Linked DNA regions of Variovorax sp. PBL-E5. The protein of the gene in region 3 interacts with the protein of the main gene of each other region in a pairwise test. Links are inferred from orthologs where the notes say so. Each region holds a gene or a part of one and is shown on either strand. Other genes may lie near its edges.

Region 1 (3,818 bases), 600 kb from region 3 along the record:
CATGATGCGGCGCTTGACCTCGTCGCCAAAGCCTTCCTCGCGGGTCTTGCCGTACATGTCGGCGAGGTCGCGGTAATCCCGCGCCCGGTGGCCGAACTTGACGCCGTCGAAGCGGCTCAGGTTGCTCGAGGCCTCGGCCGCCGCAATGATGTAGTAGACGGGGATCGAGAGCTCGGTGCGCGGCAGTGTGATCTCGACGCGCCGGGCGCCCAGCTTTTCGTACTCGGCCAGCGCGGCCTCGATGGCGGCGCGCACGCCCGGGGCCACGCCCTCGCCGAGGAACTCGGTCGGCACGCCGATGCGAAGGCCTTCGATCGAACCGTCCAATGCGCGTGAGAAGTCTTCGGCCGGCCGGTCCAGCGAGGTCGAGTCGCGGTCCGGGTCCGGGCCGCACATCGCGGACAGCAGCAGGGCGCAGTCCTCGGCGGAGCGTGCCATCGGCCCGGCCTGGTCGAGACTGGAGGCGAACGCGACCATGCCGTAGCGCGAGGCGCGCCCGTAGGTCGGCTTGATGCCGGTCACGCCGCAGAAGGAGGCCGGTTGGCGGATCGAGCCGCCGGTGTCGGTGCCGGTCGCGGCTGGCGCGAGGCGCGCGGCGACCACGGCGGCGCTGCCGCCCGAGGAGCCGCCCGGAATGCGCCGCGGGTCCCAGGGATTGCGCACCGGCACCGCGCGCTCGAAGCCGACGGCGGGCACGGCGACGTTCTCGTTGGCCGAGCCCATCGCGAATTCGTCGCAGCTGAGCTTGCCCAGCGTCACGGCGCCGGCCTCGGCCAGCCGGCGTACCACGGTGGCGTCGAAGGGCGAGCGGTAGCCGGCCAGGATGCGCGACCCTGCGGTGGTCGGGAAATCAGTGGTGACGAAGATGTCCTTGTGGGCGATCGGCACGCCGGCCAGGGCCGGCGCGTTGCCGGCGGCGAGCTGTGCGTCGGCCGCGCGGGCCCGGGCCAGCGTGAGGTCTTCGTCGATGGCGACGAAGGCACCCAGGTCCTGATGGCGGCGGATGCGGGCCAGGTGGTGCTGTGCGGCCTCGACCGCCGAGACTTTGCGTTCGCGCAGCGCCGTGGCCAGCCCCGCCACGCCCAATTGATGCAACGCTGCGCTCATTCGATCACCTTCGGCACCAGGAACAGCCCGTTCTCGACCGCCGGCGCGCTGCGCTGATTGGCTTCACGGTTGTCCGGCTCGCTCACCACGTCGTCGGCCAGGCGCAGCGTCACGTCCTGGACCGCGGCGACCGGATGGGCCAGCGGTTCGATGCCGGCGGTGTCGACCGCCCGCATCTGCTCGACCAGGTCGAAGAAGCCATTGATCTGGCCGCGCATGCGTTCGCTCTCCTCGGGTGCAAGCTGCAACCGGGCGAGCGAGGCGATGCGCGCAATATCGGAAGAAGTGAGGGACATCGAAAAAAACGAGAGAACGAACGGCGTACAACAGTACGACAGACCCCATAAAGAGGTGCACCGAACACTGGAGCGACAGGGGGATTCGGGTATTATCCCGCCTTTGCCGCAACCCCCGCGAACGCGGCGGCCTTTGCCGCAAAAACGTTTCAAACCACCCCGTCAAACGACCCAGCAAGAGGGCGACGACATGCCGACGCGCATGCCGTGCTCCAGAGGATTCCACCATGTTTGGAGCTTTCCGTCGGTACTTCTCTACCGACCTCGCGATCGACCTCGGCACCGCGAACACCCTGATCTTCGCGCGCAACAAGGGCATCGTCCTGGACGAGCCTTCGGTCGTCGCCATCCGCCACGAAGGCGGCCCGCACGGCAAGAAGGTGATCCAGGCCGTGGGCCGCGAAGCCAAGGCCATGCTCGGCAAGGTGCCCGGCAACATCGAGGCGATCCGTCCCATGAAGGACGGCGTGATCGCCGATTTCGTGATCACCGAGCAGATGATCAAGCAGTTCATCAAGATGGTCCATCCGCGCTCGCTGCTCACGCCGAGCCCGCGCATCATCATCTGCGTGCCCTGCGGCTCGACCCAGGTCGAGCGCCGCGCCATCAAGGACGCGGCCGAGGCTGCCGGCGCCACCTCGGTCTACCTGATCGAGGAACCCATGGCCGCGGCGATCGGCGCCGGCCTGCCGGTGTCGGAGGCCAGCGGCTCGATGGTGGTCGACATCGGCGGCGGCACCACCGAGGTCGGCGTGATCTCGCTCGGCGGCATGGTCTACAAGGGCAGCGTGCGTGTCGGCGGCGACCGCTTCGACGAGGCCATCATCAACTACATCCGCCGCAACTACGGCATGCTGATCGGCGAGCCGACGGCCGAAGTGATCAAGAAGACCATCGGCTCGGCCTTTCCGGGCTCCGAGGTGAAGGAAATGGAAGTCAAGGGCCGCAACCTCAGCGAAGGCGTGCCGCGCAGCTTCACCATCAGCAGCAACGAGGTGCTGGAAGCGCTGACCGATCCGCTCAACAACATCGTCTCGGCGGTCAAGAACGCGCTCGAGCAGACGCCGCCCGAGCTGGGCGCCGACATCGCCGAGCGCGGGATGATGCTGACCGGCGGCGGCGCGCTGCTGCGCGACCTCGACCGCCTCCTGGCCGAGGAAACCGGCCTGCCGGTGCTGGTGGCCGAAGACCCGCTGACCTGCGTGGTGCGCGGCTGCGGCATCGCGCTCGAACGCATGGACCGTCTCGGCAGCATTTTCACGAGTGAGTAGCTCGCCCCCAGGCTTCGCGCACTTCGTGTCGCTGCGCCTTCCCCCTGCCGGGGGCGGCGCCTGCGGACCGGCGGAGCCGGTTCCGCGGCACCTCCCGAACATACCAATAAATAGCGCTGCCTTCTCGGCGACTCTCGTGGCATAAAGCATCATGCCGCTCGGCACTCTTGATCGCACTGCCCCGCCCCTGTTCAACCAGGGGCCGTCGGCGCTCAGCAAGCTGATCTTCTTCAGCGCGCTGGCGCTGTTCCTGATGGTGGCCGATGCGCGCTTCAACATCGTGCAGCCGCTGCGTGCGGGGATCGGGGCGGTGCTCTATCCGATCCAGTGGCTGGCGCTCAAGCCGGTGCAGCTGATGGTGGGCGGCGGGCGCTACCTCGAAGACTTGCAGGCCGCGCAGAACAACGAGGCGCAGGCGCGCAAGGCGCTGGCGCTGCAGTCCGAGCGCGCGAGCCAGGCCGACACGCTGGCGCAGGAAAACGCGCGGCTGCGCTCGCTGCTCGAACTGCGCCAGACCACGCAGACGCCCGGCCGGGCCGCCGAGGTGCTCTACGACACCGCCGATCCTTATACGCGCAAGGTGGTGATCGACCAGGGGATGACCAACGGCATCGCCGCCGGCTCGCCGGTGATCGACGAATACGGCGTGATCGGCCAGGTCACCCAGGTCCTGCCCTTCACCAGCGAGATCACGCTGGTGATCGACCGCGATCTGTCGATGCCGGTGCAGAACACGCGCACCGGCGCGCGCAGCGTGGCCTTCGGCGATGCCAGTGCGCATGGCGGCGGGCTGGAGCTGCGCTTCATGGCGGCCAATGCCGACCTGCAGGAAGGCGACATCCTCGCCACCAGTGGCGTCGACGGCGTCTACCCGGCGGGGCTGCCGGTCGCGAAGATCGACCGCATCGAACGGCGTGCCGATTCCGCCTTCGCGCGCATCCATTGCGTGCCGCTGGCCCACGTGACGGCGGCGCGCTACGTGCTGGTGCTGGCCCCCGCCAGCGTGGCGCCGCGCCCTCCGGCGGCCGCAGCCGACCTGACCCCGGCCGCCAGGAAGAAGGCCGAGCGGGCCGAGCGCGCGGATGCCAAGGCCGACAAACCGGCCGCCAGGGCCGACAAGAAGGAAAGGCGCACGCGATGATCA
Region 2 (4,011 bases), 1.2 Mb from region 3 along the record:
CAAGGTGCTGGCCCAGGCCGGCCTGGGCTCGCGGCTCGAGATGGAGCAGCTCATCCTGCAGGGGCGCATCTCGGTCAACAACGAGCCGGCGCACATCGGCCAGCGCATCCAGTACGGCGACCAGGTGAAGATCAACGGCAAGCCGATCCGCTTTCGCATCGCACCGCCGCCGGCGCGCGTGATCGCTTATCACAAGCCGGTCGGCGAGGTCGTGACGCACGACGACCCGCAGAACCGCCCGACCGTATTTCGCAAGCTGCCGCGCCTGCAGCAGGGCAAATGGCAATCGGTCGGCCGTCTCGACCTGAATACCGAAGGCCTGCTGCTCTTCACCAGCTCCGGCGAACTCGCCAACCAGCTGATGCATCCGCGCTTCGGGCTGGAGCGCGAATACGCGGTGCGGGTGCTCGGCGCGCTCAGCAGCGAAGAGAAGCAGCACCTGCTCGACGGCGTGCGGCTCGACGACGGCATGGCACAGTTCGGCTCGATCGAGGAGGGCGGCGGCGAAGGCTCGAACTGCTGGTACCGTGTCACGATCTCCGAAGGCCGCAACCGCGAGGTGCGGCGCATGCTCGAATCGGTCGGCCATGCGGTGAGCCGCCTGATCCGCATTCGCTACGGCGCGATGGTGCTGCCGCGCGGCCTCAAACGCGGCGCCTGGATGGAGCTGGACGAGCGCGACATCCGCGCGCTGTTCGAGGCTGCGGGTTCCGGGGAGCGTGCACCGCGCTCTGGCATGGGCCCGAAGGGGCAGGGGCCCGGCCAGGACGGCGGTGGCCGGAACAACCGCAATCGCAAGCGGCGCGGCAATCGCAATGGCGGCGGAGGTGGCGGTGGCGGTCCGCGCGACGACATGCGCGAGCCGCCGATTCCGAATCCGCTGGGCGGCGGCCAGGGCGTGCGCGGCGATCGCGGCCGCAGCGGCGGCAACGCCGGCGGCCCGCCCCAGGGCCGCCGCAACAACCGCAACGACCGACAGGGCGGCAATCGCCAGGGCGAAGACCGTCCGCCGAGCGGCGCCAACCAGCCCGATCCGATGAAGACCTCGCTCGGGTACATTGGCGCCGACAGCTTCTCGCGTCAGCGCAAGGAGCAGCGCCAGGGCCCGCGTCGCGGCGGCGGCGGTGGCGGCGGTAATTTCGGCGGGCCGAGCGGCGGACGTCGCCGCGGCCGCTGAAAACGGGCCGGCGCCGCGGTTTTTCGTCGGCTCGTCACGGGCCGTGCTGACCGCGCCGGTTAAAATTAGAGGCTTTGTCAGGCAGGCGCGAGCGGCGCGGCGTGACGCAGCCACATCCAGATCCAAGTTCTCAGGAAATCACTTCAATGGCCATCGAACGTACCCTCTCCATCATCAAGCCCGACGCCGTGGCGAAGAACGTCATCGGCAAGATCGTCTCCCGCTTCGAAGCGGCCGGCCTCAAGGTCGTGGCCGCCAAGCTGGTGCATCTGTCGCGCAATGAAGCCGAGCAGTTCTATGCGGTCCACAAGGCGCGTCCCTTCTTCAAGGACCTGGTCGAGTTCATGATCTCCGGCCCGGTCTTCGTGCAGGTGCTCGAAGGCGAAGACGCCATCACCAAGAACCGCGACCTGATGGGCGCCACCGATCCCAAGAAGGCCGCCGCCGGCACCATCCGCGCCGACTTCGCCGACAGCATCGACGCCAACGCAGTGCACGGCTCGGACGCTCCGGAAACCGCCCAGGCCGAAGTCGCCTTCTTCTTCGCCGGCCTCAACGTCTACGCACGCTGAGGTTCAACCCGCCTGACGCGATGACCACCACCAACCTGCTCGAATTCGATCTCGAGGGGTTGGCCGCGTTCTGCGAGGGCCTGGGCGAGAAGCGTTTCCGCGCGACGCAGCTGTTCCGCTGGATCCACCAGCGCGGCGCGGCCGACTTCACGCAGATGACCGATCTCGCGAAGTCGCTGCGCGAGAAGCTCGCCTCCACGGCGCGCATCGAGCCGCTGCCGGTGATCACGCAGCACGCGTCGGCCGACGGCACGATCAAGTGGCTGTTCGACGTCGGTGACGGCAACGCGGTCGAGGCGGTGTTCATTCCCGAGGACGACCGCGGCACGCTGTGCGTCTCCTCGCAGGCCGGCTGCGCCGTCGGCTGCCGGTTCTGCTCGACCGGCCATCAGGGCTTCAGCCGCAACCTCACGACCGGCGAGATCGTCGCCCAGCTCTGGTTCGCCGAGCACTTCCTGCGCAAGCATCTGCAGCGCGACGAGCGCGTGATCTCCAATGTCGTGATGATGGGCATGGGTGAGCCGCTGCAGAACTACGCCGCTCTCGTGCCGGCGCTGCGTACCATGCTCGACGACAACGCCTACGGGCTGTCGCGCAGGCGTGTGACGGTGTCGACCTCCGGCGTGGTGCCGATGATCGACCGCCTGGGCGCGGACTGCCCGGTGGCACTGGCCGTGTCGCTGCACGCGCCCAACGACGCGCTGCGCGACGATCTGGTGCCGCTCAATCGCAAGTACCCCATCGCCGAATTGCTCGAGGCCTGCAAGCGCTATCTTGCGCATGCGCCGCGCGATTTCATCACCTTCGAGTACTGCATGCTCGACGGCGTCAACGACCAGCCCGAGCATGCGCGCCAGCTGGTCGAACTGGTGCGCTCGCAGGGCATGTCCTGCAAGTTCAACCTGATTCCTTTCAATCCCTTCCCGGCCTCCGGCTTGCTGCGCTCGCCGCAGGCCCGCGTGCTCGCCTTCGCCAAGGTGCTGAGCGAGGCCGGCATCGTGACCACCGTGCGCAAGACGCGCGGCGACGACATCGATGCGGCCTGCGGTCAGCTGGCCGGCGATGTGAAGGACCGCACGCATGCCGCCCAGCGCATGGCGCAGCGGCGTACCGTTGTTCTGCATCCGGCCCGCAAGGCGGCCACCACCACACCCACTGCCCAGGAGCGATGAAGCGATGAGCCATGCCTTTCCGATCGTGCACAAGCTGTGGATGCGGGTCCTTTTCGGCCTGGCCGCGGCGGTGCTGCTGGCGGGCTGCGCCAACAAGGCCGGCACCGTCGGCAGCACGGCGGGCAACGGTGCCGACATCGTGACCGACTCCGACGAGACCGCCGGCCGCAAGCGCGCCAAGCTGCGCATGGAACTCGCGATCGGCTACTTCCAGGCCGGCGAGACGAAGGTGGCGCTCGACGAGATCAAACAGGCGCTGGCGGCCGACCCGACTTTCCCCGATGCCTACAACCTGCGCGGCCTGGTCTACATGCGGCTCGACGACGCGGGCCTGGCCGAAGACAGCTTTCGCCGCGCCATCGCGCTCAATCCGCGCGACCCCAACGTGCTGCACAACTACGGCTGGCTGCTGTGCCAGCAGAACCGCTACGCCGATGCGCAGGCGCAGTTCTCGGCGGCGCTGGCGATCCCGACCTACGGCGAGCGCGCCAAGACGTTCATGACCCAGGGCGTGTGCCAGATGAAGGCCGGCCAGCGCGCCGAGGCGGAGCGCAGTCTCACGCAGGCCTACGAGCTCGATGCCGGCAATCCGGTGATCGGCTTCAACCTGGCCGTGCTGTTGGCGCAGCGCGAGGAATGGGCGCGTGCGCAGTTCTACATTCGCCGTGTCAACAATGGCCCCTCGGCCAATGCCGAGACGCTCTGGCTGGGCATCAAGGTCGAGCGCCACCTCAACAACCGCGACGCCGCCGCGCAACTCGCAAGCCAGTTGCAGCGCCGTTTCCCCGAATCGCGGGAGGCGAGCGCGTACGAGCGCGGAAACTTCAATGAGTGAGCGGATCAGCGAGTTCGGCACCTCCGCCTCGGTGCCGCTGGGCGGCCCCGACACCGCGCACATGACGGCCGGCGACATGCTGCGCGAGGCGCGCGAAGCGCATGGCCTGCACATCGACATGGTGGCGGCGGCGCTGAAGGTGTCGACGCAGAAGCTGGCTGCCCTCGAGGCCGACGACATCGATGCGCTGCCGGACCCTGTGTTCGCGCGCGCACTCGCGGCCAGCGTATGCCGTGCGCTGCGGATCGATCCCGC
Region 3 (4,382 bases):
TATCACTTCGCTGACCTGGATCCGTGCTTTTCCTTGAGGTGTGCCGCCACGCCAGCGTCCATTTCTTCGACGGTCAGAGCCCGCCGGGGTCGCGCCAGAAGGCCCCTGAGTGCCTTGACCGGCTTTGGTGACGGCCGCTTCAGGATGATGGTGTCGTCGTCGACGACGGTCACCAGCAATCGATCGCCAGCTTCCAGCCCAAGCCGTGTCCTCGCGGCGCTCGGCAGCGTCATCTGGCCTTTGGATGTCAAGGTGGTCTGCATCAACATTCCTTACGAAGACGTAAGGATACCATTCGGTACGGATGCGGTGCTCAGACCACCCGTTCCGCGATCAGGACCGCAAAGAACCCGAACGCCGCCAGCAGCGTCCACTTCAGCACAACCCACCCGAAGCGCCGGTACTTGACCCGCCCCGTCCCCGCATAGAACGCGAACGAAGCTCCCGCCACCAGCAACAGCAGCAGGACGGCCCAGCGGAACAGCAGCATCGACCGGCGTGCCTACCAGGCCCGCGCGACTTCGGCGAAGCCGACCGGCGCGCGCTTCTCGTCGTCGAAGGTCACGATCTCGTAGGCGTCTTCGTGCGCCAGCAACTCGCGCAGCAGCTTGTTGTTGAGCGCGTGACCGGAACGGTAGGCGCTGTAGGCGGCCAGCAGCGGCCGGCCGATCACGTAGAGATCACCCATCGCATCGAGGATCTTGTGCTTGACGAACTCGTCGTCGTAGCGCAGCCCGCCTGCATTGAGCACCTTGGTATCGTCCATCACGATCGCGTTGTCGAGCCCGCCGCCGAGCGCGAGCCCCTTCGAGCGCATGTACTCGACCTCCTTGGTGAAGCCGAAGGTGCGCGCGCGCGCGATGTCGCGGCTGTAGGAGCCGCTGCCGAGGTCGAACTCGACGCGCTGGCCGGTCGAATTGACCACGCGGTGGTCGAAGTCGATCTCGAAGCTGAGCTTGTAGCCGTGGTAAGGCGCAAGGCGCGCCCACTTGCCCTCGGCGCCCTCGCCTTCGCGCACCTCGACCGGCCGCGTGACGCGGATGAAGCGGCGCGCGGCCTTCTGCAGCTCGATGCCCGCGCTTTGCAGCAGGAACACGAAGGACGATGCCGAGCCGTCGAGGATCGGCACCTCGTCGGCCGTGATGTCGATCTGCAGGTTGTCGATGCCCAGGCCGGCGCAGGCCGACATCAGGTGCTCGACGGTCTGCACCTTGGCGCCGCCCGATGACACGGTCGACGCGAGCCGCGTGTCGGTCACCGCCTCGGCCGTCATCGCGATCGACACCGGCTCGGGCAGATCGACGCGGCGGAACACGATGCCGAAATCGACCGGCGCCGGCCGCAGCGTCAGGTCGACCCGCTGGCCGCTGTGCAGGCCCACGCCGACGGCGCGGGTGATGGATTTGAGGGTTCGTTGGGCAAGCACGGCACCGATTTTAGGAGCGCGAGGTGTCCGGCGTACCGTCCGCCTCGCTATGTCCGCGATAGCCGCCATATCCGCCCGGGCGTGCTCAATCCGCCTGCCTGCGCAGGAAGGCCGGGATCTCGAAGTCGTCCATGCCACCCGACGACAGTGCATCCACCTTGGCCGCGGCCATCGTGCGGTTGGTGCGCCACACGCTGGGCACCGCCATGCCTTCGTAGTTGGGCTGGCCGCTCGGATGCGCGCCGCCGCCCAGCGTCGGCACGTGGAACGGAATGTTGTCCGTGCCGGTGCGGATCACCTCCAGCGTCGGGGCCTGGCGGCGCGCGTCCTGGCGCGAGAGGCCGGTCGCGACCACGGTCACGCGCATTTCGTCGCCGAGGCTTTCGTCGTAGGCCGCGCCGTAGATCACATGCGCATCGGGCGAAGCGTAGGCGCGGATGGTGTTCATCGCCAGCTTCGATTCGCTCAGCTTGAGCGAACCCTTCGACGCCGTCACCAGCACCAGCACGCCCTTGGCGCCCGAGAGGTCGATGCCTTCGAGCAGCGGGCAGGCCACGGCCTGCTCGGCGGCGATGCGCGCGCGGTCCGGGCCGCTGGCCGCGGCCGTGCCCATCATGGCCTTGCCGGGCTCGCCCATCACGGTGCGCACGTCCTCGAAGTCGACGTTGACGTTGCCGTACTCGTTGATGATCTCGGCGATGCCGCCGACGGCATTCTTGAGCACGTCGTTGGCATGCGCAAAGGCCTCGTCCTGCGTGACCTCGTCGCCCAGCACTTCGAGCAGCTTCTCGTTCAGGATCACGATCAGCGAATCGACGTTGGCTTCGAGCTCGGCCAGGCCGGCATCGGCATTGGTCATGCGCTTGCCGCCTTCCCAGTCGAAGGGCTTGGTCACCACGCCGACGGTGAGGATGCCCATCTCCTTGGCCACGCGCGCGATCACCGGCGCCGCGCCGGTGCCGGTGCCGCCGCCCATGCCGGCGGTGATGAACAGCATGTGCGCGCCCTGGATGGCGCCGCGGATGTCGTCCACCGCGACCTCGGCGGCCTCGCGGCCGATCTCGGGCTTGCTGCCTGCGCCGCGGCCCGTGAGGCCGAGCTGGATGGTCTTGTGCGCGTTGCTGCGGTTGAGCGCCTGCGCGTCGGTGTTGGCGCAGACGAACTCCACGCCCTGCACCCTGCGCTCGATCATGTGCGCGACCGCGTTGCCGCCGCCGCCGCCGACGCCGATCACCTTGATCTGCGTGCCCTGGTTGAATTCTTCGACTTCGATCATTTCGATGGCCATTTTCTGACTCCTAAATTTGCAGTTGCCGTGTATATGAATTGAATGTTCTTCTAGTAACCGGAAGGATTCTCAGGATGGTGGCCCGGTTCGTCGCCATCGCTCGTTGAAATGCCGTTGCGGACTTCCGCGCGCCAGCCAGAGTGGGTAGAAGTTCATGATCAGAAATTCCCCACGATGAAATCCTTGAAGCGGCCAAACGCGGTTTTGACCGAGCCGTTCTTCTGCGCGACCTTGAAGCCGCGCAGCCGCGCATAGCGCGCTTCCTCGAGCAGCCCCATCACGGTCGCGGCGCGCGGCTGCGCGACCATGTCGGACAGCGCGCTCGAATACTTCGGAATCCCTCGGCGCACCGGCTTGAGGAAGATGTCCTCGCCGAGCTCGATCATCCCGGGCATCACCGCGCTGCCGCCGGTCAGCACCACGCCCGAGGACAGCACCTCTTCGTAGCCCGACTCGCGCACCACCTGCTGCACCAGCGAGAAGATCTCCTCGACGCGCGGCTCGATCACGCCGGCCAGCGCCTGCTTGCTCAGCATGCGCGGGCCGCGGTCGCCGAGGCCCGGCACCTCGACCTGGGTCTCGGGGTCGGCCAGCAGCTGCTTGGCGTAGCCGTTCTCGACCTTGATGTCCTCGGCGTCCTTGGTCGGCGTGCGCAGCGCCATCGCGATGTCGCTGGTGATCAGGTCGCCGGCGATCGGGATCACCGCGGTGTGGCGGATCGCGCCGTTGGTGAAGATCGCGACGTCGGTGGTGCCGGCGCCGATGTCGACCAGCACCACGCCGAGCTCGCGCTCGTCCTCGGTCAGCACCGCGAGGCTGGAGGCCAGCGGGTTGAGCATCAGCTGGTCGACCTCGAGGCCGCAGCGGCGCACGCACTTGATGATGTTCTCGGCCGCGCTCTGTGCACCGGTCACGATGTGCACCTTGGCTTCGAGCCGCATGCCGCTCATGCCGATCGGCTCCTTGACGTCCTGGCCGTCGATCACGAATTCCTGCGGCTCGACCAGGAGCAGCCGCTGGTCGCTGGAGATGTTGATGGCACGCGCCGTCTCCACCACGCGGGCCACGTCGGCCTGCGTGACTTCCTTGTCCTTGACCGCCACCATGCCGCTCGAGTTGATGCCGCGGATGTGGCTGCCGGTGATGCCGGTGTAGACGCGGCCGATCTTGCAGTCGGCCATCAGCTCCGCTTCCTTGAGCGCCTGCTGGATGCTCTGCACCGTGGCGTCGATGTTCACCACCACGCCGCGCTTGAGCCCGTTGCTGGGCGCGATGCCGAGGCCGGCGAGCTTGAGCTCGCCGTTGGGCAGCACCTCGGCCACCACCGCCATCACCTTGGCGGTACCGATGTCGAGGCCGACAACCAGGTCTTTGTATTCCTTGGACATGAAACTTCCTCTGTTCGCTATTTCTTCTTCGCGTCCGGTGCGACCGTGGTCACGCCGTGCAAGCGCAATGCGTAGCCATCGTTGTGCCGCAGATCGGCGCCCTCCACCGCGGCGAGCGTGCGCCCGTAGCGGCTTGCCACCGGCGTCACCGTGCGCAGGAAACGCTGCGTACGGGCCACCACTTCATCGCCCGACCCGCGGCCGAGTTCGATCACCGCACCGGTCTCCAGCACGACGCGCCAGCTGCCGCGGCTCGACAGCGAGAGATCGTCGATCGTCA

The links. The genes of interacting proteins can lie anywhere in the genome.
Region 1: the proteins of ftsZ (region 3) and WDLP6_RS01485 interact in binary tests that used the Escherichia coli proteins (3 or more experiments, as listed by UniProt). The link is inferred for Variovorax sp. PBL-E5 from one-to-one orthologs.
Region 2: the proteins of ftsZ (region 3) and rlmN interact in binary tests that used the Escherichia coli proteins (3 or more experiments, as listed by UniProt). The link is inferred for Variovorax sp. PBL-E5 from one-to-one orthologs.

The regions. Positions count from the first base shown.
Region 1 is NZ_LR594671.1:304,457-308,274, forward strand. The notes cover bases 850-3,652. They hold WDLP6_RS01485 (rod shape-determining protein), read left to right. Parts: upstream 850-1,630; coding sequence 1,631-2,674; downstream 2,675-3,652. Other genes in these bases: gatA (Asp-tRNA(Asn)/Glu-tRNA(Gln) amidotransferase subunit GatA), read right to left, coding at 850-1,107; gatC (Asp-tRNA(Asn)/Glu-tRNA(Gln) amidotransferase subunit GatC), read right to left, coding at 1,104-1,403; mreC (rod shape-determining protein MreC), read left to right, coding at 2,826-3,652. Also shown: more of gatA, read right to left, coding at 1-849; more of mreC, read left to right, coding at 3,653-3,815; rod shape-determining protein MreD, read left to right, coding at 3,812-3,818. UniProt on the Escherichia coli protein: Forms membrane-associated dynamic filaments that are essential for cell shape determination. Acts by regulating cell wall synthesis and cell elongation, and thus cell shape.
Region 2 is NZ_LR594671.1:2,075,989-2,079,999, forward strand. Bases 850-3,845 are described here. They hold rlmN (23S rRNA (adenine(2503)-C(2))-methyltransferase RlmN), read left to right. Parts: upstream 850-1,769; coding sequence 1,770-2,921; downstream 2,922-3,845. Other genes in these bases: WDLP6_RS10155 (pseudouridine synthase), read left to right, coding at 850-1,177; ndk (nucleoside-diphosphate kinase), read left to right, coding at 1,324-1,749; pilW (type IV pilus biogenesis/stability protein PilW), read left to right, coding at 2,926-3,756; WDLP6_RS10175 (helix-turn-helix domain-containing protein), read left to right, coding at 3,749-3,845. In the rest of the region: more of WDLP6_RS10155, read left to right, coding at 1-849; more of WDLP6_RS10175, read left to right, coding at 3,846-4,011.
Region 3 is NZ_LR594671.1:908,307-912,688, reverse strand. Bases 614-3,418 are described here. They hold ftsZ (cell division protein FtsZ), read right to left. Parts: upstream 2,715-3,418; coding sequence 1,512-2,714; downstream 614-1,511. Other genes in these bases: ftsA (cell division protein FtsA), read right to left, coding at 2,873-3,418; lpxC (UDP-3-O-acyl-N-acetylglucosamine deacetylase), read right to left, coding at 614-1,426. Outside these bases: WDLP6_RS04475 (PIN domain-containing protein), read right to left, coding at 1-6; WDLP6_RS04470 (AbrB/MazE/SpoVT family DNA-binding domain-containing protein), read right to left, coding at 3-263; WDLP6_RS04465 (hypothetical protein), read right to left, coding at 314-490; more of lpxC, read right to left, coding at 503-613; more of ftsA, read right to left, coding at 3,419-4,102; WDLP6_RS04445 (cell division protein FtsQ/DivIB), read right to left, coding at 4,120-4,382. UniProt on the Escherichia coli protein: Essential cell division protein that forms a contractile ring structure (Z ring) at the future cell division site. The regulation of the ring assembly controls the timing and the location of cell division.